2 regions of the Pseudomonas sp. PDM25 genome follow, and region 1 is predicted to be linked to the other one. Evidence: riboswitches for the same ligand, from Rfam matches in the RefSeq annotation. Region 1 holds a riboswitch; the other holds the start of a gene.
What was found. Region 1 has a riboswitch for cobalamin ahead of cobO (cob(I)yrinic acid a,c-diamide adenosyltransferase). Riboswitches for the same ligand answer to the same signal wherever they lie in the genome.
Positions count from the first base shown of each region.

Region 2: another riboswitch for cobalamin. It lies ahead of KW848_RS13575 (CbtB domain-containing protein); the one in region 1 lies ahead of cobO (cob(I)yrinic acid a,c-diamide adenosyltransferase).

Region 1 covers NZ_JAHUWL010000007.1:14,763-26,635, forward strand. Annotated here, with positions in the region: gene KW848_RS14420 (DUF2066 domain-containing protein) at 1-28, shown strand, start outside; gene KW848_RS14425 (AI-2E family transporter) at 67-1,140, shown strand; gene hda (DnaA regulatory inactivator Hda) at 1,371-2,075, shown strand; gene KW848_RS14435 (C40 family peptidase) at 2,302-2,949, shown strand; gene KW848_RS14440 (C40 family peptidase) at 3,114-3,650, shown strand; gene KW848_RS14445 (O-methyltransferase) at 3,666-4,319, shown strand; gene KW848_RS14450 (sorbosone dehydrogenase family protein) at 4,437-5,750, opposite strand; gene KW848_RS14455 (hypothetical protein) at 5,820-6,404, opposite strand; cobalamin riboswitch at 6,559-6,790, shown strand; gene cobO (cob(I)yrinic acid a,c-diamide adenosyltransferase) at 6,870-7,481, shown strand; gene KW848_RS14465 (cobyrinate a,c-diamide synthase) at 7,492-8,892, shown strand; gene bluB (5,6-dimethylbenzimidazole synthase) at 8,889-9,539, shown strand; gene cbiB (adenosylcobinamide-phosphate synthase CbiB) at 9,536-10,444, shown strand; gene cobD (threonine-phosphate decarboxylase CobD) at 10,437-11,429, shown strand; gene KW848_RS14485 (cobyric acid synthase) at 11,426-11,873, shown strand, end outside.
Region 2 covers NZ_JAHUWL010000006.1:269,758-281,630, forward strand. Annotated here, with positions in the region: gene KW848_RS13555 (VWA domain-containing protein) at 1-295, opposite strand, end outside; gene KW848_RS13560 (ATP-binding protein) at 298-1,296, opposite strand; gene cobN (cobaltochelatase subunit CobN) at 1,446-5,309, opposite strand; gene cobW (cobalamin biosynthesis protein CobW) at 5,313-6,374, opposite strand; cobalamin riboswitch at 6,473-6,688, opposite strand; cobalamin riboswitch at 6,944-7,173, shown strand; gene KW848_RS13575 (CbtB domain-containing protein) at 7,294-7,497, shown strand; gene KW848_RS13580 (CbtA family protein) at 7,509-8,216, shown strand; gene KW848_RS13585 (cobalamin biosynthesis protein) at 8,213-8,626, shown strand; gene cobM (precorrin-4 C(11)-methyltransferase) at 8,710-9,456, shown strand; gene nfuA (Fe-S biogenesis protein NfuA) at 9,739-10,323, opposite strand; gene KW848_RS13600 (fatty acid cis/trans isomerase) at 10,422-11,873, opposite strand, start outside.

The DNA.
Region 1 (11,873 bases):
GATGCCGCAATTGCGTTTCCGTTGGTAAGTTTTTCTTTCTTTATATAGATGCATATGGAGTTGTACATGGCCGATACGCGGCGTTGGTTCTGGTTGGGTGGGGTGGTTCTGCTCTGCGTGTTTGTCTGGCTGTTGCATCCGATCCTGACGCCGTTTCTGGTGGCGCTGCTGTTGGCTTATCTGTTCGATCCATTGGTGGATCGGCTGGAGAAGGCCGGCCTTTCTCGGACGTGGGGCGTGGTGGCGGTGTTTGCGCTGTTTACCTTGATCTTCACGACACTGCTGGTGGTGTTGGTGCCGATGCTCGCCAAGCAGCTGTTTCGCTTGTACGAATTGGCGCCGCAGATGCTCGACTGGTTGCAGCACACCGCACTGCCGTGGGCGCAATCGAAATTCGGACTCTCGGATAATTTCTGGAAATTCGACAAGCTCAAGGCGGCAATCAGCGAGCACATGGGCCAGACCACTGACATTGTCGGGGTCGTGCTGAGTCAGGCGACGGCTTCCGGGCTGGCGCTGATCGGTTGGTTGGCGAATCTGGTGCTGATCCCGGTGGTGAGTTTCTATTTGCTGCGGGACTGGGACCTGATGATGGCGAAGATCCGCGGTCTGCTGCCCCGTGATCGCGAAGAGCGCGTTGTGATCCTGGCGGGTGAATGCCATGAAGTGCTGGGTGCATTCGTGCGCGGGCAGTTGCTGGTGATGGTGGCGCTGGGCGTGATCTACGCGGCGGGCCTGATGTTGGTTGGGCTGGAACTGGGGCTGTTGATTGGGATGATTGCCGGTCTGGCGGCGATCGTGCCGTACATGGGGTTCGTTATCGGGATCGGTGCTGCCTTGATTGCCGGTCTGTTCCAGTTCGGTGGCGATCTGTATCCCATGATCGGAATCGTCGCGGTGTTCATGGTGGGTCAGGCGCTGGAAGGCATGGTGCTGACGCCATTGCTGGTGGGGGACCGGATCGGTCTGCACCCGGTGGCGGTGATCTTCGCGATTCTGGCCGGGGGCGAGCTGTTCGGTTTTACCGGTGTGCTGCTGGCGCTGCCGGTGGCGGCGGTGATCATGGTGCTGGTGCGCCATGTGCATGATTTGTATAAAGATTCTGATATGTACAGCGGTGTTGATGAGCCCGAGATTTAAGAGGGCCTGATCAAACATCGCGGGCAGCCTGGTTCATTGCCAGGTTGACCCGAATCCCTCACGCGGCTGTCACATGCGCCGCCAAAGAAACTGGCATAAAACCAGTGTGTTAACGCAAACCTTTGATTTTGCTTGTGGTCTGTCGCATTGTGCGACCCGCCTCACGGGTATAAACTTCGCAAACTTTACACAGAGGCCACTAACGGTTCCTTTGGAACTGTTCAGTCAGCATGAAACCGATTCAGCTGCCCCTAGGTGTGCGTCTGCGTGATGACGCTACCTTTATCAATTACTATCCAGGCGCCAATGCCGCTGCACTCGGCTATGTCGAGCGGCTATGCGAAGCCGACGCCGGCTGGACCGAAAGCCTGATTTATCTCTGGGGCAAGGACGGGGTAGGGCGTACGCACTTGTTGCAGGCGGCCTGCCTGCGCTTCGAGCAATTGGGGGAGCCGGCGGTGTATTTACCGTTGGCCGAACTGCTTGATCGCGGCATCGCCATCCTCGACAACCTCGAACAGTACGAACTGGTCTGCCTGGATGATTTGCAGGCGGTGGCCGGTCGGGCGGATTGGGAAGAGGCGTTGTTCCATCTGTTCAACCGTCTGCGTGACAGCGGTCGACGTCTGCTGATCGCTGCATCGACATCCCCGCGTGAGCTGCCGGTGAAGCTGGCAGACCTCAAATCCCGTCTGACGTTGGCGCTGATCTTCCAGATGCGTCCGCTCTCCGACGAAGACAAATTGCGTGCCTTGCAACTGCGCGCCTCTCGTCGCGGCCTGCACTTGACCGATGAAGTCGGGCATTTCATTTTGACCCGCGGTACGCGCAGCATGAGTGCGCTCTTCGAGCTGCTTGAGCGTCTCGATCAGGCTTCCCTTCAAGCTCAACGCAAGCTGACCATTCCCTTTCTGAAAGAAACGCTTGGCTGGTAACAAAAGCCGGTAAAGCCAAGGCCCTGGCGGGTTTCGGCATCTTTCAGGCGTCAAGAATTCCGCTTTCCTACAGGGCTGCAGGCTGCGCGAACGTCTAAAACGGGCTTAAGCGCTTAGATGTAAACGCGAAACCAAGAAGTCACATAAAGATCGATTGAATTTGCAAATGAGGTCGATAGTAGGCATAGTCTCGGCTTCTTTAGAACTATCAGCCACGGTCGTGCCCATGCTAAATCGCTTTGCACCCCTCGTGCCTCTCGCACTCGTCACCCTGTTGTTCGGTTGCGCTGCTCACTCTCCAGTGTCCCAGCAAGAGCAACAACAGCAGGTTAAAAATTCTGCTACCGCTCAATCTTCCGCTCTTTATCAGCAAGCTCTTTTCCAGGAAGAAGCGGCCACCGATAAAGAACTGGCAGACTTCGCCGGCGGCAAGTCGTACCAGCTTCCGGTTCTGGCCGACAGCATCCTCGAACGCGGCATGTCCCTGATCGGTACCCGTTACCGTTTCGGCGGCACCTCCGAAGCTGGCTTTGATTGCAGCGGCTTCATCGGTTACCTGTTTCGTGAAGAAGCCGGCCTGAACCTGCCACGCTCCACTCGCGAAATGATCAACGTCGACGCTCCGCTGGTTTCTCGCAGCAAGCTGGAGCCGGGCGACTTGCTGTTTTTCGCCACCAATGGCCGTCGCGGCCGCGTCAGTCACGCCGGGATCTACCTGGGTGACAACCAGTTCATCCATTCCAGCAGCCGCAAAAGCGGTGGTGTCCGGATCGATAACCTGGGCGACAGCTACTGGAGCAAGACCTTCATCGAAGCCAAGCGCGCACTCGCGATGGCACCGACTGCGGCCCCGATCGTCACGGCGCGCAAGTAAGCGGACTTTTTGTAAGGTGAACTTAAAGTCTTACTTGAAGTTTGCCGCGTAGCAGCTAGAATCCGATCTATTATTGATGGCAAACCGCCTGCGTCCTGCGCAGGCGGTTTTCTTTTCTGCGCCCCCTGCAGAAAAAGCCGCAGCCAGATCAGGATGCTCTGCATATGTCGATGTCGGCCCGCCTCGCAATCATGTTCTTCGCAGCGCTGCTCAGCGCCTGCGCCAGCCGTACACCGCCACCTGCGCCGGTGGTTCGCGCACCCATTATTTTCAGTTCCTCCCAAGCATTCTCCCCTGAGGCAGAAGACGTCTTGTTCCGCGCGCTCGGCCTGGTGGGCACGCCGTATCGCTGGGGTGGCAACACGCCGGATTCGGGTTTCGATTGCAGCGGGCTGATCGGTTATGTCTACCGTGACGTCGCCGGCATCTCTCTGCCGCGTACCACGCGCGAGATGATCAGCATGCAGGCGGCCAGCGTGGGCAAGGAAGGCCTGCAAACCGGTGACCTGATCTTCTTCGCCACCAATGGCGGTTCCCAGGTCAGTCACGCCGGGATCTACGTCGGCGAAGGTCGCTTCGTCCATGCACCGGCCACCGGTGGCACGGTGAAGCTCGATAGCTTGTCCAAAGCTTACTGGCAGAAAGCCTATCTGAGCGCCAAGCGCGTCTTGCAACCTGAGCACTTGGCACGCAATCCCTAAATGGCAGAGGTTGTCATGACCGCTCGCACACTCAATCTCGACGATTCCCTGTATCAATACCTGCTCGACGTTTCCCTGCGCGAAACGCCGTTACTCAAGCGTTTGCGTGACGAAACCCAGGCGCTGCCCATGGCTCGCTGGCAGGTGGCACCGGAGCAGGGGCAATTCCTCGCGCTATTGGTGAAACTCACCGGTGCCAAGCGTTTGCTGGAAATCGGCACCTTCACCGGTTACAGCGCCTTGTGCATGGCGGCTGCATTGCCGGATGACGGTTCGTTGATCTGCTGTGACATTCCCGGTGACTACAACGCCACCGCGCGCCGTTACTGGCAGGAAGCGGGGCTTGCCGAGCGGATCGATCTGCGTCTGGCCCCCGCGCTGGAAACCCTGGCTCAGCTGGATCAGCCAGAGTCATTCGACCTGATCTTCATCGATGCCGACAAAGCCAACTACCCACGCTATCTGGAGCACGCATTGCGACTGCTGCGCGTCGGCGGTCTGGCGGTGTTTGATAACACGCTGTGGAGTGGTCGGGTGCTTGAGGACAATCCCGAGAGCGAAGACACCCGGGCCATTCAGGCGCTCAATCGCGCCTTGAAGGATGACTCGCGTGTGGATTTGTCGTTGTTGCCGTTGGGGGATGGCCTCACGCTGTGTCGCAAGCGTTGAGCGCGGTTATTGTGGGAGCGGGCTTGCTCGCGAAGACGGTGTAACAGTCAACAAAGATGCTGAATGTCATGACCTCTTCGCGAGCAAGCCCGCTCCCACAAGTGATGTGAGTATCAGTTATTGGGTAGCAGAAACCCGCCACACCTTGTTGCCCACGTCATCCGCCACCAACAAATCACCCTGCCGGTCAATCACCACGCCTACCGGCCGGCCCATGGCTTTTTCCTCGTTGTTGAGGAAACCGGTGAGCACATCCATCGGCGGCCCGCTCGGTTTCCCTGAGCTGAACGGTACGAAAATCACTTTGTAGCCACTGTGCGGTTTACGGTTCCATGAGCCGTGCTGGCCGATGAATGCTCCTTCCTTGAATTGCGCTGGCAGTCTGTTGCCTTCAGCAAACGTCAGGCCCAACGAGGCGGTATGCGGGCCGACCGCGTAGTCCGGCGCAATGGCCTTGGCCACTAGGCCGGGGTTTTGCGGCTCGACGCGAACGTCGACGTGCTGACCGTAATAACTGTAAGGCCAGCCGTAGACCCCGCCGTCCTTCACTGACGTGATGTAGTCCGGCACCAGATCGCTGCCGATTTCGTCGCGCTCGTTGACCGCCGTCCACAATGCGCCGCTCCGGGGTTCCCAGGCCAGCCCGTTTGGATTGCGAATCCCCGAGGCGAAGATTCGATGGTTGCCGGTGGCGCGATCCACTTCCCAGATTGCCGCGCGACCTTCCTCCTGATCCATACCGTTTTCACCGACGTTGCTGTTCGAGCCCACGGTGACATACAGCTTGCTGCCGTCCTTGCTGGCGATGACGTTTTTGGTCCAGTGGTGATTCAGCGTGCCGCCCGGCAGGTCGATCACCTTCATCGGCTGCGACTTGATTGCCGTCTCGCCGTTTTCATAGTGGAAGCGCAGCAAGCGGTCCGTGTCGGCGACGTACAGGTCATCGCCGACCAAGGTCATGCCGAAGGGTGAGTTGAGGTTTTCCAGGAACACCGTGCGGGTTTCGGCGATGCCGTCGTGGTCCTTGTCCCGCAGCAGCGTGATGCGGTTCGGGCTCGGTACGCCGGCGCCGGCACGGCCCATGACTTTGCCCATGACCCAGCCACGAACGCCTTTGCCGTCATCGGGTTTGGGTGGTGCGTTGGTTTCGGCGACCAAGACGTCGCCGTTGGGCAATACGTAGAGCCAGCGCGGGTGATCGAGACCGTCGGCAAATGCCGCCACCTGAGTGCCTGTCGCGGCGATGGGTTTCGCACCGTCCGGCCAGCCAATCGCCGGGGCGATGTTCACCGTCGGGATCAGGGTCTTGTTCGGTTCTGGCAGCTTGGGCGATGGGCCGGTGCCGTCGGAGACTTGCAGCCTGGCGGTTTCACCACAGGCCGCAAGCCCTCCGGCGAGCACGATGGCGAGAGCGAGCGGGGGCTTGCGCATGCTGATCTTCCCTAATGAATGCATTGACCTAATCAATAGAGAAGCGCAGGTGCGCGATGGTTCAACCGGTCAGCCGCGGGCTTCCTTGAACAGCACGGCTATGCCGGGGTGATAGTTGCCGGCTTCGTTGCGCAACTTGCGATAGGCATAGGGGAAGTACCAGGCCACCGCGCAGGTGTGTTCTTTTTGCAGATCGTCGACCATGTCCTGGAGTTCTTCCGGGGTGGCGCTATGTTGGGCTTTTTGCGGCGCAACGAACAGGCAGCCGAGTTTCAGGTCGCTGGCGTAGCTGATGCGTTTGGCCTCGCTGGTGATGTCCTGCAATGCTTGAGTCAGGTTCAGGCTGTTGACGCGTGGCCAGCGTTGCGTCGCCTGAAGGTAAGCGCGTTCTTCGCTGGTCGCGATAAACAGATCGGCGCGGCCATTGCGTTCGCCTTCCTCGACCTGTTTGCGGGTCGGTGTTTGTTGCAACGTGACCATTTCCGCCATCCAGGCCGCGGCGGAAAGCAGGCTCAGGTTGGCTTTTTCGTCGTACCAGTAAGGCGTGTCATTATCGCCGCGCACGGCGTTGTAGCGGTCGATACAGTCAAACCAGCGTTCCAGCACCGGGCGCAGGAATTCCAGCTTCGGATTGCTGATGATCATGCCTTGCATGTGGCTCACCCTTGTTATTGTGTTGTGAGATTGTGGCTCTTTGATATCACTGCTGAGAGTGTGGCACAAGATTGGCGTCAGATAATTGATCGGCGGCAGTTATTCGCTCGCAGGCTGCCCGTCTTCAATTGACGCTCCATCCCCAACCCTCTAACCTTCGCGGCTTGTTTCAGGTGCTCTGTGACCCTGGTCGACAGAGTGAAACAGGGAAGCCGGTGAGTGACTCTCTTCAAGCGACGAAGAGCCATGATCCCGGCGCTGCCCCCGCAACGGTAAATGAGTGAAGGCTGCGCCTTGAGCCACTGTGTCGTCGACATGGGAAGGCGCGCAGTCAGGCAAATCGCCGCTCATGAGCCCGGAGACCGGCCTGATCCATCCAGCGGCATCACGGTGGGCGATGCCAGGCTTCTTGCCGTCTATTCTTGTGCCTGCCCGCCGTTATCCAGCCTCAACGGAGAGCTCCCCATGACTGATACCCCCGATCGTGACGAACGTCATCTGGCGCGCATGCTGCGCAAAAAAGCCGTGATCGACGAACGCATCGCCAATTCCCCGAATGAATGCGGCCTGCTGCTGGTGCTGACCGGCAACGGCAAAGGCAAAAGCAGCTCGGCCTTCGGCATGCTCGCCCGGTCCATGGGCCACGGCATGCAGTGTGGCGTGGTGCAGTTCATCAAGGGGCGCAGCAGCACCGGCGAAGAACTGTTCTTCCGGGGCTTCCCGGAACAGGTGCGTTTTCATGTGATGGGCGAGGGCTTCACCTGGGAAACCCAGGATCGCCAGCGTGACATCGCCGCCGCTGAAGCCGCGTGGGCGGTGTCGCGCGAATTGCTGCGTGATCCGTCGATCGGCCTGGTGGTGCTGGATGAATTGAACATTGCACTCAAGCACGGCTATCTGGATCTCGATCAGGTGCTCAGCGACTTGCAGGCCCGTCCGCCGATGCAGCATGTGGTGGTGACCGGTCGCGGCGCCAAGCCGGAGATGATCGAGCTGGCCGACACCGTCACCGAAATGGGCGTGATCAAGCACGCGTTCCAGGCCGGGATCAAAGCGCAAAAAGGCGTCGAGTTGTGAGCTGCACTTTATGAATAGCCATCGTCAATGCCCGGCGGTATTGATTGCCGCACCGGCCTCCGGTCAGGGCAAGACCACCGTCACCGCCGCGCTGGCCCGTTTGCATCGCAATCAGGGGCGCAAAGTGCGCGTGTTCAAATGCGGCCCGGACTTTCTTGACCCGATGATTCTCGAGCGCGCCAGCGGTGCGCCGGTGTATCAACTGGACATGTGGATGGTCGGCGAGCAGGAAAGTCGTCGGCTGTTGTGGGAAGCCGCCGGCGAAGCCGATCTGATCCTCATCGAAGGCGTCATGGGGCTGTTCGACGGCACGCCGTCGAGTGCTGATCTGGCGCGGCACTTCGGTGTGCCGGTGCTCGGTGTGATCGACGGCACTGCCATGGCCCAGACCTTTGGCGCACTGGCGTTGGGGCTGGCAAAGTATCAGCCGGACTTGCCGTTTGCCGGTGTGCTGGCCAACCGCGTCGGCACCCTGCGTCACGCGCAATTACTGGAAGGCAGCCTCACTGAAGGCTTGCGCTGGTACGGCGCCTTGTCCCGGGAAACCGGGATCGAATTGCCGAGTCGGCATCTCGGGCTGGTTCAGGCCAGTGAGTTGAACGATCTTGACCTGCGTCTCGATGCAGCGGCCGATGCGCTGGCCAGCAGTTGCGAGGTCGCGCTGCCACCGGCGGTGGAATTCGCCGCGCCTGATGTGATCGCTGCAGAACCGTTGCTGGCCGGTGTGCGTATCGCCGTGGCCCGTGACGAAGCGTTTGCCTTCACCTACGGTGCAAGCCTGGATTTGCTGCGAGCGATGGGCGCCGAGTTGTCGTTTTTCTCACCGATCCGTGACGCGCAATTGCCGGAGGCAGACAGCCTCTATCTGCCGGGCGGTTATCCCGAATTGCACCATGTAGCGCTGTCACAGAACACCACGATGCTGGCCGCCATCCGCGCTCACCATGCGGCGGGTAAACCGTTGTTGGCCGAGTGCGGCGGCATGCTGTATCTGCTCGATTCGTTGACCGATGTCGAGGGCACTCGTGCTGAACTGGTCGGCTTGCTGGCGGGGGATGCGGTGATGCAAAAGCGTCTGGCCGCGTTGGCGTTGCAGGCAGTCGAGTTGCCAGAAGGTTTGTTGCGTGGGCACACCTATCACCATTCGTTGACCAGCACTGAACTTGAGCCGATTGCTCGTGGGCTGAGCCCGAATGGTGGGCGTGGGGCGGAGGCGGTTTATCGTGAGGGGCGGATGACGGCTTCTTATGTGCACTTTTATTTTCCGTCCAATCCTTCGGCGATTGCCGCATTGTTTGCGCCTGACCTTGAGGCCGCCTTCGCGAGCAAGCCCGCTCCCACAGGGGGCCGCGTTTCTTCAGGCAGCACACCTTCCACTGTGGGAGCGGGCTTGCTCGCGAAGAGGCCATGACTGACAACGCATTCAGCCAAGCCGAACGCGAAGCGGTCTACCGAGCCATCGGCGAACGCCGCGACATGCGTCATTTCAGCGGTGGCACGGTCGAGCCCGAGTTGCTGCGGCGCCTGCTCGAAGCCGCGCATCAGGCGCCGAGTGTCGGCCTGATGCAGCCCTGGCGGTTCATCCGCATCAGCGATCGAACCCTGCGCGGCAAGATCCAGTCACTGGTGGAAGAAGAACGCATCCGCACCGCCGAAGCCCTCGGCGAGCGCACCGACGAATTCATGAAGCTGAAAGTCGAAGGCATCAACGACTGCGCCGAGGTGCTGGTCGCGGCGCTGATGGATGATCGCGAGCGTCATATCTTCGGCCGTCGCACGATGCCGGAAATGGACATGGCCTCGCTATCCTGCGCGATTCAGAACCTCTGGCTGGCCTCCCGCGCTGAAGGATTGGGCATGGGCTGGGTCTCGCTGTTCGAGCCGCAAGCACTGGCGGACTTGCTGGGTTTGCCCGCCGGAGCCAAGCCCTTGGCCGTTCTTTGCCTGGGGCCGGTCAAGGAATTCTATCCGGCGCCGATGCTGGTACTCGAAGGCTGGGCGCAGGCGCGTCCGCTCAGTGAGCTGCTGTATGAAAATTATTGGGGAGTGAGTCAATGAGTGTGGCGTTGTTGAGTGTCGCCGCGGTTGCGCTGGATGCGCTGCTGGGTGAACCCAAACGCTGGCATCCGCTGGTGGCGTTCGGCCGTTTTGCCGACCGCATCGAGCAACGTTTCAACGGTGAAGGTCGCGGCTGGCGCAGTCATGGTGTCACTGCCTGGGTCATCGCGGTGTTACCGCTGACCCTGCTGGCCACGGCGTTTTCCTGGGCGCCCTATGTCGGTTGGATCGTCGAGATTCTGGTGCTCTATTGCGCCCTCGGCATGCGCAGTCTCGGTGAACACGTCGAGCCGGTGGCCAAGGCGCTGCGCAGTGATGATCTGGACGAGGCGCGCAAACGTGTCAGTTATCTGGTCAGCCGCCAGACCAGCGAACTGGATAAAACCGAAGTCGCCCGCGCCGCTACAGAATCGGTGCTGGAGAACGGCAGCGATGCGGTATTCGCTGCGCTGTTCTGGTTTGCCGTGGCCGGCGCGCCTGGCGTGGTGCTCTACCGTTTGAGCAACACGCTGGATGCGATGTGGGGCTACCGCAATGAGCGCTTCGAGCGTTTCGGCTGGGCGGCTGCAAAGATCGACGATGTCCTCAACTATATTCCAGCACGCCTGGTGGCATTGACCTACGCGCTGCTGGGCAAAACCCGTCTGGCGCTGAAATGCTGGCGCACCCAGGGCCCGACCTGGGACAGCCCGAATGCGGGCCCGGTGATGGCGTCCGGTGCCGGAGCGCTCGGTGTCGAGTTGGGTGGAGCGGCGATTTATCACGGCGAACTGCATCAGCGTCCGCCATTGGGCGAAGGCGAACCGGCGGACGCCGACTCCATCGACCGCGGCTGGCAATTGGTCCAGCGCGGGGTATGGTTATGGTTGCTGATCCTCTGCGTGGGGGCTGAATTTTATGCTTGAGCACGGTGGTCGGTTACGCAAGGCGGCGCTCGAATACGGCATCGCCGAAGCTGAGTGGCTCGACCTGTCCAGCGGCCTCGCGCCCTGGCCGTTTCCGGTCCCGGAGATTCCGTTGCGGGCCTGGGCGCGTTTGCCGGAAACCGATGACGGCCTGGAGCAGGCGGCCTGTGATTATTACGGCGCCGCTCAGGTGCTGCCGGTGGCCGGCTCGCAAATGGCGATCCAGTTGCTGCCGCGATTGCGCCGGGCGGGCAAGGTCGGCGTGCTCTCGCCGTGTTACGCCGAACACGCCGAAGCGTGGCGCCGCAATGGCTACATCGTGCGTGAAGTGCTGGAGCAGGAAGTCGATTTTTATCTCGACAGCCTCGACGTGCTGGTGGTGGTCAACCCGAACAATCCTACCGGCCTGAGCCTGACACCCAGTCGCCTGCTCGACTGGCACTCGCGGCTGGCCCAGCGCGGTGGCTGGCTGGTGGTGGACGAGGCGTTCATGGACAACACGCCGCAGCTGAGCCTGGCACCTTTTGCCAATCGGGTCGGGTTGATCGTGCTGCGTTCCTTCGGCAAGTTTTTCGGCCTGGCCGGTGTGCGCCTGGGTTTCGCGCTGGCCGAGCGCAAGTTGCTCAAGTTGCTGGCCGAGCAAGTGGGACCATGGGCGGTCAGCGGGCCGACGCGGGTACTGGGTCAGGCCTGTCTGCTGGATACCGAAGGGCATGCCCGGCAACGGGTTCGCACTGAAGAGGCCAGCGAGCGTCTGGCGCTGCTGTTGGAACAGCACGGTTTCAAACCACAGGGCGGCTGCGCGTTGTTTCAATGGATGATCACCGAACGCGCCGAAGCCTTGCATGAATTCATGGCACGGCGCGGCATTCTGCTGCGGTTGTTCACGCACAACAGCAGCCTGCGTTTCGGCTTGCCCGCCGATGAAGCCGACTGGACACGTCTCGCGCAAGCGTTCGAAGCCTACGCTAGGGAAACCCAATGACTACGTTGAGGGTGCAGGGCGCGACTTTGATGGTGCAGGGCACGACGTCCGACGCCGGTAAAAGCACGCTGGTAACGGCGTTGTGCCGCTGGGTCACGCGTCAGGGCGTCAGCGTCGTGCCGTTCAAGCCACAGAACATGGCGCTCAACAGCGCCGTGACCGCCGACGGTGGCGAGATCGGTCGTGCGCAAGCGGTGCAGGCTCAGGCCGCCAACCTTGAGCCGCACACCGACATGAACCCGGTGCTGCTCAAACCCAATAGCGACACCGGCGCTCAAGTGATCATCCATGGCCGCGCGGTCACGACGATGAACGCAGTCGCGTATCACGACTACAAAGCCATCGCCATGCAAGCAGTGCTGGCCTCTCATGAACGGCTGAGCGCGGCTTATCCCGTGGTCATGGTCGAAGGCGCGGGCTCGCCGGCCGAGATCAATCTGCGTG
Region 2 (11,873 bases), on a different contig from region 1:
CACGCTGGCGATAGGCATCGTCGAACAGTTGCGCGAGCAAGCCCTTGGCATCGCTCAACGCCTGATGGCGACGCGTCGAAGCCGAGGCGTCGACGATCACCAGCCACAGTTCGTGGGGCGAGCGGGTGCGCAGGTGAAACAACACATCGTCGCGTTGACGCGGACGGCCGTTCAGCAAGGTGCCGGGCCAATTGATCGAGCCGCTGCGTGCCGCGTGACGTTTACCCTGTTTGCCGTTATCCAGTCGTCCGGCGCGGGGTCTGGCATTCGCCCCCGCGTCAAATCGAGGGCGAATGCCTAGGGCTTTTTTGGCCAGCTCGGCACGTCACGTCGTGCGCCGACCGGGAGCGCTTGAGCGGGCATTTCACCCCATTGGCCCTGGCCTTCGCTCGGGTTGGCATTTTGCGTAGAGGGCGGCTGGCTCTGTTGCGGCGCTGGTGGCGATGGCTCGCGGCGGCGATGGCGCAAGGCAAACTCGGCGACGGCGTCGATGTCTTCCAAGGCGATTGCATTCACCCCACGCCATGCCGCGTGGGCACGCGCGGCACGCAACCAGACCAGGTCGGCCCGCAAGCCGTCGACACCGGCAGCAAAGCAGCGCTCGGTAATCTGCGCCAGCGCATGATCGTCGAGTGGGATGCTGGCCAGTGCGCTGCGTGCTTTCTGGCAACGTTCGCGCAGCGACTGCTGCTGGCCTTCCCATTCGGCGCAGAAGCTGTGGGGATCGCTGTCGAAATCCAGCCGGCGCCGGATGATCTGGCCGCGTTCGGTCGGTGCAGTGTGACCACTGAGGGCGACGTTCAGGCCAAAGCGGTCGAGCAGTTGCGGACGCAGCTCACCCTCTTCCGGGTTCATGGTGCCGATCAGCACGAACTTCGCCGAATGCCGATGGGAAATGCCGTCCCGCTCGATCAGGTTGGTGCCGCTGGCGGCCACATCCAGCAGCAGGTCCACCAGGTGATCGGGCAGCAGGTTGACTTCATCAACGTAGAGCACGCCGCCGTCAGCCTTGGCCAGTACACCGGGGGAAAACTGTGCGCGCCCCTCGCTCAGGGCGGCGTCCAGGTCGAGGGTGCCGACCAGCCGTTCTTCGGTGGCGCCGAGCGGCAAGGTGACGAATTGGCCGCTGGCGAGCAAGTCCGCCAGGCCACGGGCCAGCGTTGACTTGGCCATGCCGCGGGGGCCTTCGATGAGTACGCCGCCGATTTTCGGGTCGATGGCGGTCAGGTAGAGGGCGAGTTTGAGATCGTCGGCGCCGACCACGGCGGAGAGCGGGAAATGGGGGGTGTCAGTCATCTTAAATACTCGGTCATGGTCGGTAGCAGGCACACTTTGTACCTTGCGGGAGTGAGCCTGCTCGCGATAGCGGTGGATCAATCGACATCAATATTGATTGGTCGACCGATATCGCGAGCAGGCTCGCTCCCACAGGATTCTGCGGCGCATTAGCTGTCTTCTTCGATGTCCAGCAACAAATTCTCCAACGCCTCGCGATACTCGCCCGGCGCCTTCCACATCCCCCGCTGTTGCGCCTCAAGCATCCGCTCGGTCATGTCGCGCAACGCATGCGGATTATGCTCACGAACAAAATCCCGGGTCGCCGAATCCAGCAAATAGGCATCCGCCAGTAATGCGTACTGGTGATCGTCGATCAACTGCGTTGTAGCGTCGAAGGCAAACAGGTTATCGACCGTCGCCGCCAGTTCAAACGCGCCTTTATAGCCGTGGCGCTTCACGCCGTCGATCCACTTCGGATTGGCTGCCCGCGAGCGAATCACCCGGTTCAGCTCTTCCTTCAACGTGCGGATCTTCGGCAGATCCGGCTGACTGTGATCGCCATGGTAACTGGCCGCCGCTTCACCACTGAGGCTTTCCACGGCGGCGAGCATGCCGCCCTGGAACTGGTAATAATCGTTGGAATCGAGCAAGTCGTGCTCACGGTTGTCCTGGTTTTGCAGCACCGCCTGCACCTGGCTCAGGCGCTGAGCGAACTGTTCTCGCGCCGCAGTGCCTTCGTCAGAACCGCCATAAGCGTAGCCGCCCCAGTTCAGATAAACCTCGGCCAGATCGTCACGGCTTTGCCACAGACGACCATCGATGGCGCCCTGCACGCCCGCGCCGTAAGCCCCGGGTTTGGCGCCGAAAATTCTCCAACCGGCCTGACGCTTGGCCGCGTCTTCATCCAGCCCCGATTGCATTAACGCTTCGCGCTCGGCACGCACCTTGGCGGCCAGGGGGTTGAGGTCGTCTGGCTCATCGAGCGCGGCGACCGCTTGCACGGCGGCGTCGAACAGACGGATCAAATTAGCAAAGGCATCGCGGAAGAATCCGGAGACGCGCAAGGTCACGTCCACACGCGGACGGTCCAGCAGACTCAGCGGCAGAATCTCGAAGTCGTCGACCCGCTGACTGCCCGTGGCCCAGACCGGGCGCACGCCCATCAACGCCATGGCCTGGGCAATGTCGTCGCCGCCGGTGCGCATGGTCGCAGTGCCCCACACCGACAAGCCGAGCTGACGCAGGTGATCGCCGTGGTCTTGCAGGTGTCGCTCAAGAATCAGGTTGGCCGACTGGAAACCGATACGCCACGCGGTGGTGGTCGGCAGGTTACGCACGTCCACCGAGTAGAAGTTGCGCCCGGTCGGCAGCACGTCAAGCCGTCCGCGACTCGGCGCACCGCTGGGGCCGGCCGGCACGAAGCGGCCGCTGAGGGCATCGAGCAGACCGCGCATTTCCGCCGGGCCGCAGGCGTCCAGCCGTGGCGCGACAACTTCGCGCAGACTGTCGATGATGGCGCTCACTTCGGTCCAACCCGCCTCCTGTGGGAGCGGGCTTGCTCGCGAAAGCGGTGGATCAGGCAAATCAATGTCGACTGACACTCCGCGTTCGCGAGCAAGCCCGCTCCCACAGGGGCCGGGCTCGACCTCGGTATTCAACGTCTGCGAGATCAGTTGAGCGGCGAACAGTTCCAGGCGTTCACGGGTATCACCGGCTGTGCGCCAGGCTTCATCGGTGAGGGTTTGCAGTTCAATCGGACGTGGCCCGGTCCAAGGTTCGGCGAGCGCGCAATCCAGCGGATCGAAGCCCAACGAGAACGCCTTGGCCAAGGCCCGCAGCAGACTCGATTGCGCACCGCGCCCATCGCCCCGCGGAATGCGCAACAACGCCAGCAAGGTATCGATGCGCAAGCGCCCGGTCGGCGACTCGCCAAACACATGCAGGCCGTCGCGGATCTGCGACTCTTTCAGGTCGCACAAATAGGTGTCCAGACGCGGCAGCCAGATCGCCGCATCGGCATCACTGTCGAGTTTTTCGTCCAGTTGCAGTTCGCGGTCGATCTGCGTCTCGCGCACCAGTTGCAGGATGTCGCGCTGCAATTCCCGGGCACGGCGCGGATCGAGCAATTGCGCTTCGTAATACTCGTCGGCGAGTAGTTCGAGGTTGCGCAACGGGCCGTACGTTTCGGCGCGGGTCAGCGGCGGCATCAGGTGATCGATGATCACCGCCTGCGTGCGGCGCTTGGCCTGGGCGCCCTCGCCCGGATCGTTGACGATGAACGGATAGATGTTCGGCAGCGGTCCAAGCAGCGCATCCGGCCAACAATGCTCGGACAGACCGACGCCTTTGCCCGGCAACCATTCGAGGTTGCCGTGCTTGCCGACGTGGATCACGCCGTGGGCGCCGTAGGTGTTACGCAACCAGAAATAGAACGCCAGGTAACCGTGAGGCGGCACCAGGTCCGGGTCGTGATACACCGCGCTCGGATCGACCTGATAACCCCGCGCCGGTTGAATGCCGACGAAGGTCAGGCCAAAGCGCAGCCCGGCGATCATCATCCGCCCGCCACGGAACATCGGATCGTTTTCGGGCGAGCCCCAACGTTCCAGCACGGCTTGGCGATTGGATTCGGGCAAGGCGCTGAACATCAGGTTGTAGTCGTCCAGCGCGAGGCTTTGCATACACGGGCGCTGGTCGAGGGTGTCGAGGTCGTTGCTGACGCCACCGAGTAATTGCTGGATCAACGCGGTGCCTGTGTCGGGCAATTCGGCGGGTAGCGGATAACCTTCTTTATGCAGCGCACGCAGGATGTTCAGCGCCGCGGCTGGAGTGTCGAGGCCGACACCATTGCCGATGCGCCCGTCGCGGGTCGGGTAGTTGGCGAGGATCAGGGCGATGCGTTTTTCAGCGTTGGGCACCCGCGCCAGATCGATCCAGCGTCGCGCCAGTTCAGCGACAAAATCCATGCGCGCAGGTGCAGGCCGATAGCAGACCACATCGGATTGGCTGCGCTCGCTGCGCCAGGCCAGGTCTTTGAAGCTGATCGGTCGGCTGATGATCCGCCCATCCAGTTCCGGCAGCGCGATGTGCATCGCCAGATCACGCGGGCCGAGGCCTTGTTCGCTGGCGCGCCATCCGGGCTCGTTGTCCTGGGCGCAGATCGCCTGGATCACCGGGATGTTGCGGCGAAACGGTCGCAAATGCGGCGCTTCGGGGCTGGATTGGGCGAAGCCGGTGGTGTTGAGAATCACGCCGGCCTCGACTTCATCCAGCCAGTCCTCGACCACCGTCAGGCAGCCGGGCTCTTTCAGACTGGCCACAGCAATCGGCAACGGGTTCAGCCCCGCGGCCTGCAAACGCTGGCAGAAAACATCGATAAAACCGGTGTTGGCCGCCTGCAAATGCGAGCGGTAGAACAGCACCGCCGCCACCGGTTGACCGGCCTGCCAGTCGGCTTGCCAATCCTTCAGTTCAGCGGGGCTTTTGTGCGGGTGGTAGATCGCCGTGCGCGGCAGGGTTTGCGGCTCGGCCCAGGCGTAGTCGCGATCCAGCCAACGATTGGCAAGGCAGCGGAAAAAATCCAGGGCATTGCTCATGCCGCCCTGACGCAGAAACTGCCAGAGCCGATCGCGGTCTTGCGCGTCCACCGTACTCAGGTCGCTGAGTTCCGGGTCCGGGCGGTCATCGCCCGGCACCAGAATCAGCTGCACACCACGCTCCGACAGTTGCACCAGACGCTCGACGCCGTAACGCCAATAGGCGATACCGCCGTGCAGCGAGATCAGAATCACCTTGGCGTGGCGCAGCACTTCGTCGACATACAGGTCGACCGAGGCGTGATTCTGCACCTGCATCGGATTGGCCAGGCGCACGCTGGGGTAATCGTCGGGCAACTGCTGCGCCGCCTCGGCGAGCAGTGCCAGGCTGGAGTCGCCGCTGCACAGGATCACCAGCTCGGCGGGGGTTTGTCCAAGGTCGGCAATGTTGTCATCCGACACGAAACCGCCGGGCTGGGTCCTGAGCAGGTGCATGGCTTAAACGCTGAGCGCAGCGCGCAATTGCGCTTCAAGCAGAGTGGCGTCCAGCTCCTGACCGATCAACACCAGGCGCGTGGTACGCGCTTCGTCGGCGCCCCACTGCCGGTCGAAGTGCTTGTCGAAACGTGTGCCCACGCCCTGGATCAGCAAGCGCATCGGCTTGTTCGGAATTGCCGCGAAGCCTTTGACCCGCAGGATGCCGTGCTTGACCACCAGTTGGGTCAGCACGTCCAGCAGCAGGCTTTCGTCGGCTTGCGGCAGGTCAATCGAAATGGAATCGAAGGCGTCGTGGTCGTGATCTTCCTCGCCTTCATGGTGATGGTCGTGGTGGCTGTGACGGCTGTCGATGTGCTCTTCGGAACCGGCGCCGAGGCCGATCAGCACGTCCAGTGGTACGCGACCGCTGCTGGCTTCGATGATTTTCACTGCTGGCGGCAGTTCTTCGGCGACTTCCAGGCGCACGCGAGCCAGGTCTTCAGGGCTGATCAGGTCGGCCTTGTTGAGGATCACCAGGTCGGCGCTGGCCAGTTGGTCGGCGAACAGTTCGTGCAGCGGCGATTCGTGGTCCAGGTTCGGGTCGAGTTTGCGCTGGGCATCGACCTGGTCCGGGAAAGCCGCGAAGGTGCCGGCGGCGACCGCTGGGCTGTCGACCACGGTGATCACCGCATCAACGGTGCAGGCGCTGCGGATTTCCGGCCACTGGAAGGCTTGTACCAGCGGTTTTGGCAGGGCCAGGCCCGAGGTTTCGATGAGGATGTGGTCGAGCTCGCCGCGACGGGCGACCAGTTCGCGCATCACCGGGAAGAACTCTTCCTGAACGGTGCAGCACAGGCAGCCGTTGGCCAGTTCGTAGACGCGGCCGTTGGCTTCCTCTTCAGTGCAACCGATGGAGCACTGCTTGAGGATTTCGCCGTCGATGCCCAGCTCGCCGAACTCGTTGACGATCACCGCAATGCGACGGCCCTGAGCGTTGTCGAGCATGTGCCGCAGCAAGGTGGTTTTGCCCGAGCCGAGGAAGCCGGTAACGATGGTGACGGGGAGTTTGGCCAGTGTTTTCATCGGATGCCCTTTGGCAAGGTGGCGGGCATACGGGACGACAATCGCTGCGACGGAGGCGCGCGCAAGAGTTCCGCCACCGGATCACCCCGCCCGGTTGTAGTGAGAATCTGTGTCGAGGCAGGTCTCCTGGCTGACGGTGTGCCGGGCTGGTGGGCCTGGCATTCGCTGCGCCTTCCCGCGAACCCGTTGCACAGGGTTTGCAGTGGCGTGGCAGCGAACATCACCGTTCACAGTTGCGGGGGCAGCCGCGGCATCGACCGCGTTCCCTTCTTAGCTTCGGCAGACGCCGAAGAACCTCGAAAGCGCAAGGCTACGCATCGTGTGGGGGCGGGTCAATGTCCTTGGGCTGATCGCGGTCCCTGTGGTGAGGGGGGTTATCTGTGGCGAGGGGATTTATCCCCGTTGGGCTGCGAAGCGGCCCCCTGCATGTCCTCAGGCATACCCCGCAAGCAGGTCTTGCGACGGCTTCGTCGCCGGACGGGGATAAATCCCCTCACCACAGATAATTCCCTCACCACAGCTCAAACGAGAACCCTTGCCAATTGACGCCCAACCCCCGCCCATGCTCTCCTACACGCCTTGTTATGGGTGCCCTTCACAGGGTGAAACGGGAAACCGGTGAATCATGTGCTTTACTCTAAAGCCATGTCAGTCCGGTGCTGCCCCCGCAACGGTAAGCGAGCGAAGCGTCAGATCCACTGTGCCAGCAGTTCGGCATGGGAAGGTGATGCTTGCAGGTCAAGGCGAAAGCCAGCGCCCCTCGTGAGCCCGGAGACCGGCCCGCAACACAAAGTGACCATTACGATCACTAAATAACAAACCCGCGGTGGGCGGGCGCTGTTTGAACCTCTGCGTGCCCGACTCGCAGGGGTCTTCCATGCGCTCTATATCACCCGCTGACAGACCAGAGGGAAGCGCCATGTCGATCATCAGCAGCACCGGCAGCAACACCGATAAGAGCACCGCCAGCACTACCAATACCCTGACTCAACGCCTGACCGCCGCCGTGTGTGCGTCGATCCTGGGTGCCAGCCTTGTGTATTTCGCCGGTTTCTCGCACATAGAAGCGGTGCACAACGCCGCTCACGATACCCGCCACAGCTCTGCATTCCCGTGTCATTGAGACCAGCCAACATGATCAAGCGTATCGCGCAAACCGCAGGGTTCACCGGGCTGCTGGCCGCCCTGTTGCTGACCTTGCTGCAAAGCTTCTGGGTGGCTCCGCTGATCCTGCAGGCCGAGACTTACGAAAAATCCGAGCCCGCCGCGGTTGAAGTTCACGAACACGCCGCAGGTGCTGTCGCCGCTCACACCCACGATGCTGAGGCCTGGGAGCCGGAAGACGGCTGGCAGCGCGTGCTGTCCACCACCGGCGGTAACCTGGTGGTAGCGGTCGGTTTCGCCCTGATGCTGGCCGGTCTTTACACCTTGCGCGCACCGACCAAAACCTCCCAGGGCCTGCTTTGGGGACTGGCTGGTTACGCGACGTTCGTGCTGGCACCGACCCTCGGTCTGCCGCCTGAGCTGCCAGGCACTGCCGCCGCTGATTTGGCACAACGGCAGATCTGGTGGATCGGCACGGCTGCCTCCACCGCGGTCGGCATCGCATTGATCGTGTTCAGCCGTCACTGGCTGATGAAAGTGCTCGGGGTGGCCATCCTGGCCGTTCCTCATGTGATCGGCGCACCACAACCGGAAGTCCACTCGATGCTGGCTCCGCAAGCCCTGGAAGCTCAGTTCAAAATCGCTTCGCAGTTGACCAACGCGGCATTCTGGCTGGCCCTGGGCCTGATCAGTGCCTGGTTGTTCCGCCGCAAAAGCGATGGTCAATACCACGCATGACCGAGATCAGCACAGCGCCGACCTTAGTGGTCGGCCTGGGCTGCCAGCGCGGCTGCCCCGTCAGCACGCTGCGGGCGCTGCTCGATCAGGCGTTACAGGCTCATAAAATCGAACTTCACCAGATCAAGGCCCTGGCCAGCATCGACCTGAAGCGCGAAGAACCTGGCTTGATCGAACTGGCCGAACAGCTTGAGTTACCGTTGATGTACTTCAGCAGCGAACAACTGGCCGGCTATCAACCGCAACTCAGTCACCGCTCGGACATCGCGTTCGAGCGCACCGGCTGCTACGGCGTAGCGGAAAGTGCCGCCCTGGCCCTGGCCGAACAACTGGCCCAGGCACCGGCAAAATTGCTGATTCCACGACAAAAATATGCCCAGGCCACCTTGGCATTGGCCTGCGCTGCATAAAATCCTCGATAATCCCCGCCATCGATCATGAGCAATCTTCATCTGAAGCCTTGCCCTGCCCCTTTTTCTCACAGGAACCGACGATGACCGTCTACTTCATTGGCGCAGGTCCCGGCGACCCGGAACTGATCACCGTCAAAGGCCAACGGCTGATTCGCAGCTGCCCGGTGATCATCTATGCCGGCTCTCTGGTGCCCGCCGCCGTGCTGGAAGGCCATCGCGCCGAACAGGTGGTCAATAGCGCCGAACTGCACCTGGAACAGATCATCGAGCTGATCAAATCCGCCCATGCCAAGGGCCAGGACGTGGCCCGGGTGCACTCCGGCGATCCGAGTCTTTATGGTGCGATTGGCGAGCAGATCCGCTACCTGCGCGAACTCGACATCCCGTTTGAAATCATTCCCGGCGTCACGGCCACGGCGGCCTGCGCGGCCCTGTTGGGCGCGGAACTGACGCTACCCGACGTGTCGCAAAGCGTGATCCTGACTCGCTATGCCGACAAAACCGCGATGCCCGCCGGCGAAGAGCTTGGCAGCCTGGCGCAGCACGGGGCGACGATGGCGATTCATCTGGGGGTCAATCATCTGGAGAAGATCCTGGCCGAACTGCTGCCGCATTACGGCGCGGATTGCCCGATCGCGGTGATTCACCGGGCGACCTGGCCGGATCAGGATTGGGTGGTGGGGACGCTTGAAGACATTGCCGCGAAGGTTGAAGCCAAGGGGTTTCGGCGCACGGCGTTGATTTTGGTGGGGCGGGTGTTGGGTAGCGATCACTTCAGCGAGTCGTCGCTGTATCGCGCGGGGCATGCGCATCTGTATCGGCCCTGAGCCAAGCACAACCCTGTGAGTGAAGGGATTTACTGTGGTGAGGGGGTTTATCCCCGTTCGGCGGCGAAGCCGTCGCTAAACCTGCTTGCTAGGTCCGCCTGAAAGAATGCAGGGGTCCGCTTCGCGGCCCAACGGGGATAAATCCCCTCGCCACAGATAAATCCCCTCACCACAGTAAATCCCTTCACCACGGTAAATCCCGTCATTCACAGGCTATTTATCGCCCATAAAAAAACGGCGCTCACGGGGCGCCGTTTTTTATGTCTGCAGCGAACACCTTACTTAGTAGTAGGCGTTTTCTTTCTGCGTATGGTCGGTGACGTCACGAACACCCTTGAGCTCGGGAATGCGCTCGAGCAAGGTGCGCTCGATGCCTTCGCGAAGGGTGACGTCTGCCTGGCCGCAGCCCTGGCAACCGCCGCCGAACTTAAGCACGGCGATGCCGTCTTCGACCACATCGATCAGGCTGACCTGACCGCCGTGGCTGGCCAGCCCCGGGTTGATCTCGGTTTGCAGGTAATAGTTGATACGCTCGTTGATCGGGCTGTCGGCGTTGACCATCGGTACTTTGGCGTTTGGCGCCTTGATGGTGAGCTGGCCGCCCATACGGTCGGTGGCGTAGTCGACAACCGCATCGTCCAGGAACGCTTCGCTGAACGAGTCGATGTAAGCGGTGAAGCTTTTGAGCCCCAGCGCCGTGTCTTCAGGTTTTTCTTCGCCCGGCTTGCAATAAGCAATGCAGGTTTCGGCGTACTGGGTGCCAGGCTGGGTGATAAAGACGCGGATGCCGATGCCTGGGGTGTTCTGCTTGGAGAGCAGATCAGCCAGATAATCGTGGGCGGCGTCGGTAATGGTAATAGCGGTCATGGAAACTCCTCGCAGGCTTGGGCGCAGTTTACGCCAATCATCGCGCCGTACAAAGTCCTAGTATTTTTGTCGGGAAAGCACACTGAATCACAGGCACCTCAGAGGTTCTGATATCGGTTCATGTCCAGCACGCCCTCTTCCACCGGGTCGGTCTCGTGGACATACCGGTTCAAGTCATGAAAGTAGAACCAGAACTGCGGATGGCTGCGGCGAATCCCCCAGCGCTCGACGATTTTCTCGAATCGATTGGCGTCCTTGGCGTTTTCCATCTCGTCCACGAACTCAGGCACTTGCCCGGCCGGAATGTTGAACATGAAGTTCGGATAGCTGCTGAGCACGCCCGGATAAATAGTCAATGTGTCGAGCCCCGGCTGATACCGCAGGGATTCACCGAGCAGGAATGCAACGTTACTGTGTGCCCGGTTGCGCAGCAGGCTGTAGACCTCGCGCTTGCCGCTTTGGGTTTCGATGCGCAACAGGGTCGCTTCCGGCAACTGATCGATAACCTTCAGCCCGGCCGCCGGACGCGAAGTCAGGCGACTCAACGCCTGTTCGGCGCTCTGCAAGGCCAGGTCGATGTTCGGCCGCGAGCAATAAGCGCCGTCACAACGATTGATCGGATCCGGCTTGGCGTTGAGGTCGCCGTAACGGACCAGCAATTGCTGGGCGAAATCGCGTTTCGGGTCCTTTTTGTCCAGCACCAGCGCCGTCTCTTTATCGTTATCGATGGCTTCGTAATTCAGCCACATCTTGAATTTGCCGCCGCTCTGGTACCAGTCGTCGAGGTAGTCGTCACGCGAATCGGCAGGCATCAGGCGCAGAAAGTTCTGCTCCGCACCGTTGCGGATCAGGTCGAAATACAGGCGGGTCTGGGCTTGATGGGAGACGTTGCCGAACACGTCGAAGTTAACTGCCAATTGATAATACGTGCGCTCCAGCAGCGGGAAGTCAAACAGCCACATCGTTTGCGGCACGTCACCGATCAGGCCTTTGTTCACCGAGGCACTGTCGAAATGCCGGAAGATCGTCAACAAGGCGTTATCGTTACCCGCCCACAAGGTCGACCAACTCGGCGCCGGCGCATCGGCGTAACTGTCACGGCGTAGCGCCTCGTACTCGTTACGCTTGTCGCGGTAGTCACGCCACAGGCTCAGGATGCTGCCGACATCGTCGTTCTGCCCCGGCATCGCCAACAACGGCGTGGCCTGGCCGCGATACTTCGGATCGATGATGTAAAGGTCATGCTCAGGCGCCTGGAACAGTGCCCAGAAGTTATCGCGGATCACGTCGGTGGCGATCTGGCCGCGGCAGACCGGGCCGCGAATAAACGTACGGACGAAGTATTCGGCGTTATCGAGCATGAATTGATAACGCGCCTGGGCCGGGATCGCCTCGAACGTGGTGAACGGATTGGCCCGACGCTCCGGCCCGTATCCCGGCAAGGCGTCGACTTGCCAGTTGCCGTTATAGAAAAGGCTTTTGATCCGGGCCATCTTCGCCGGACTCAGCGGGTAAGTGATGTGGGTCTTCTGCACGATCACACCTTGCAC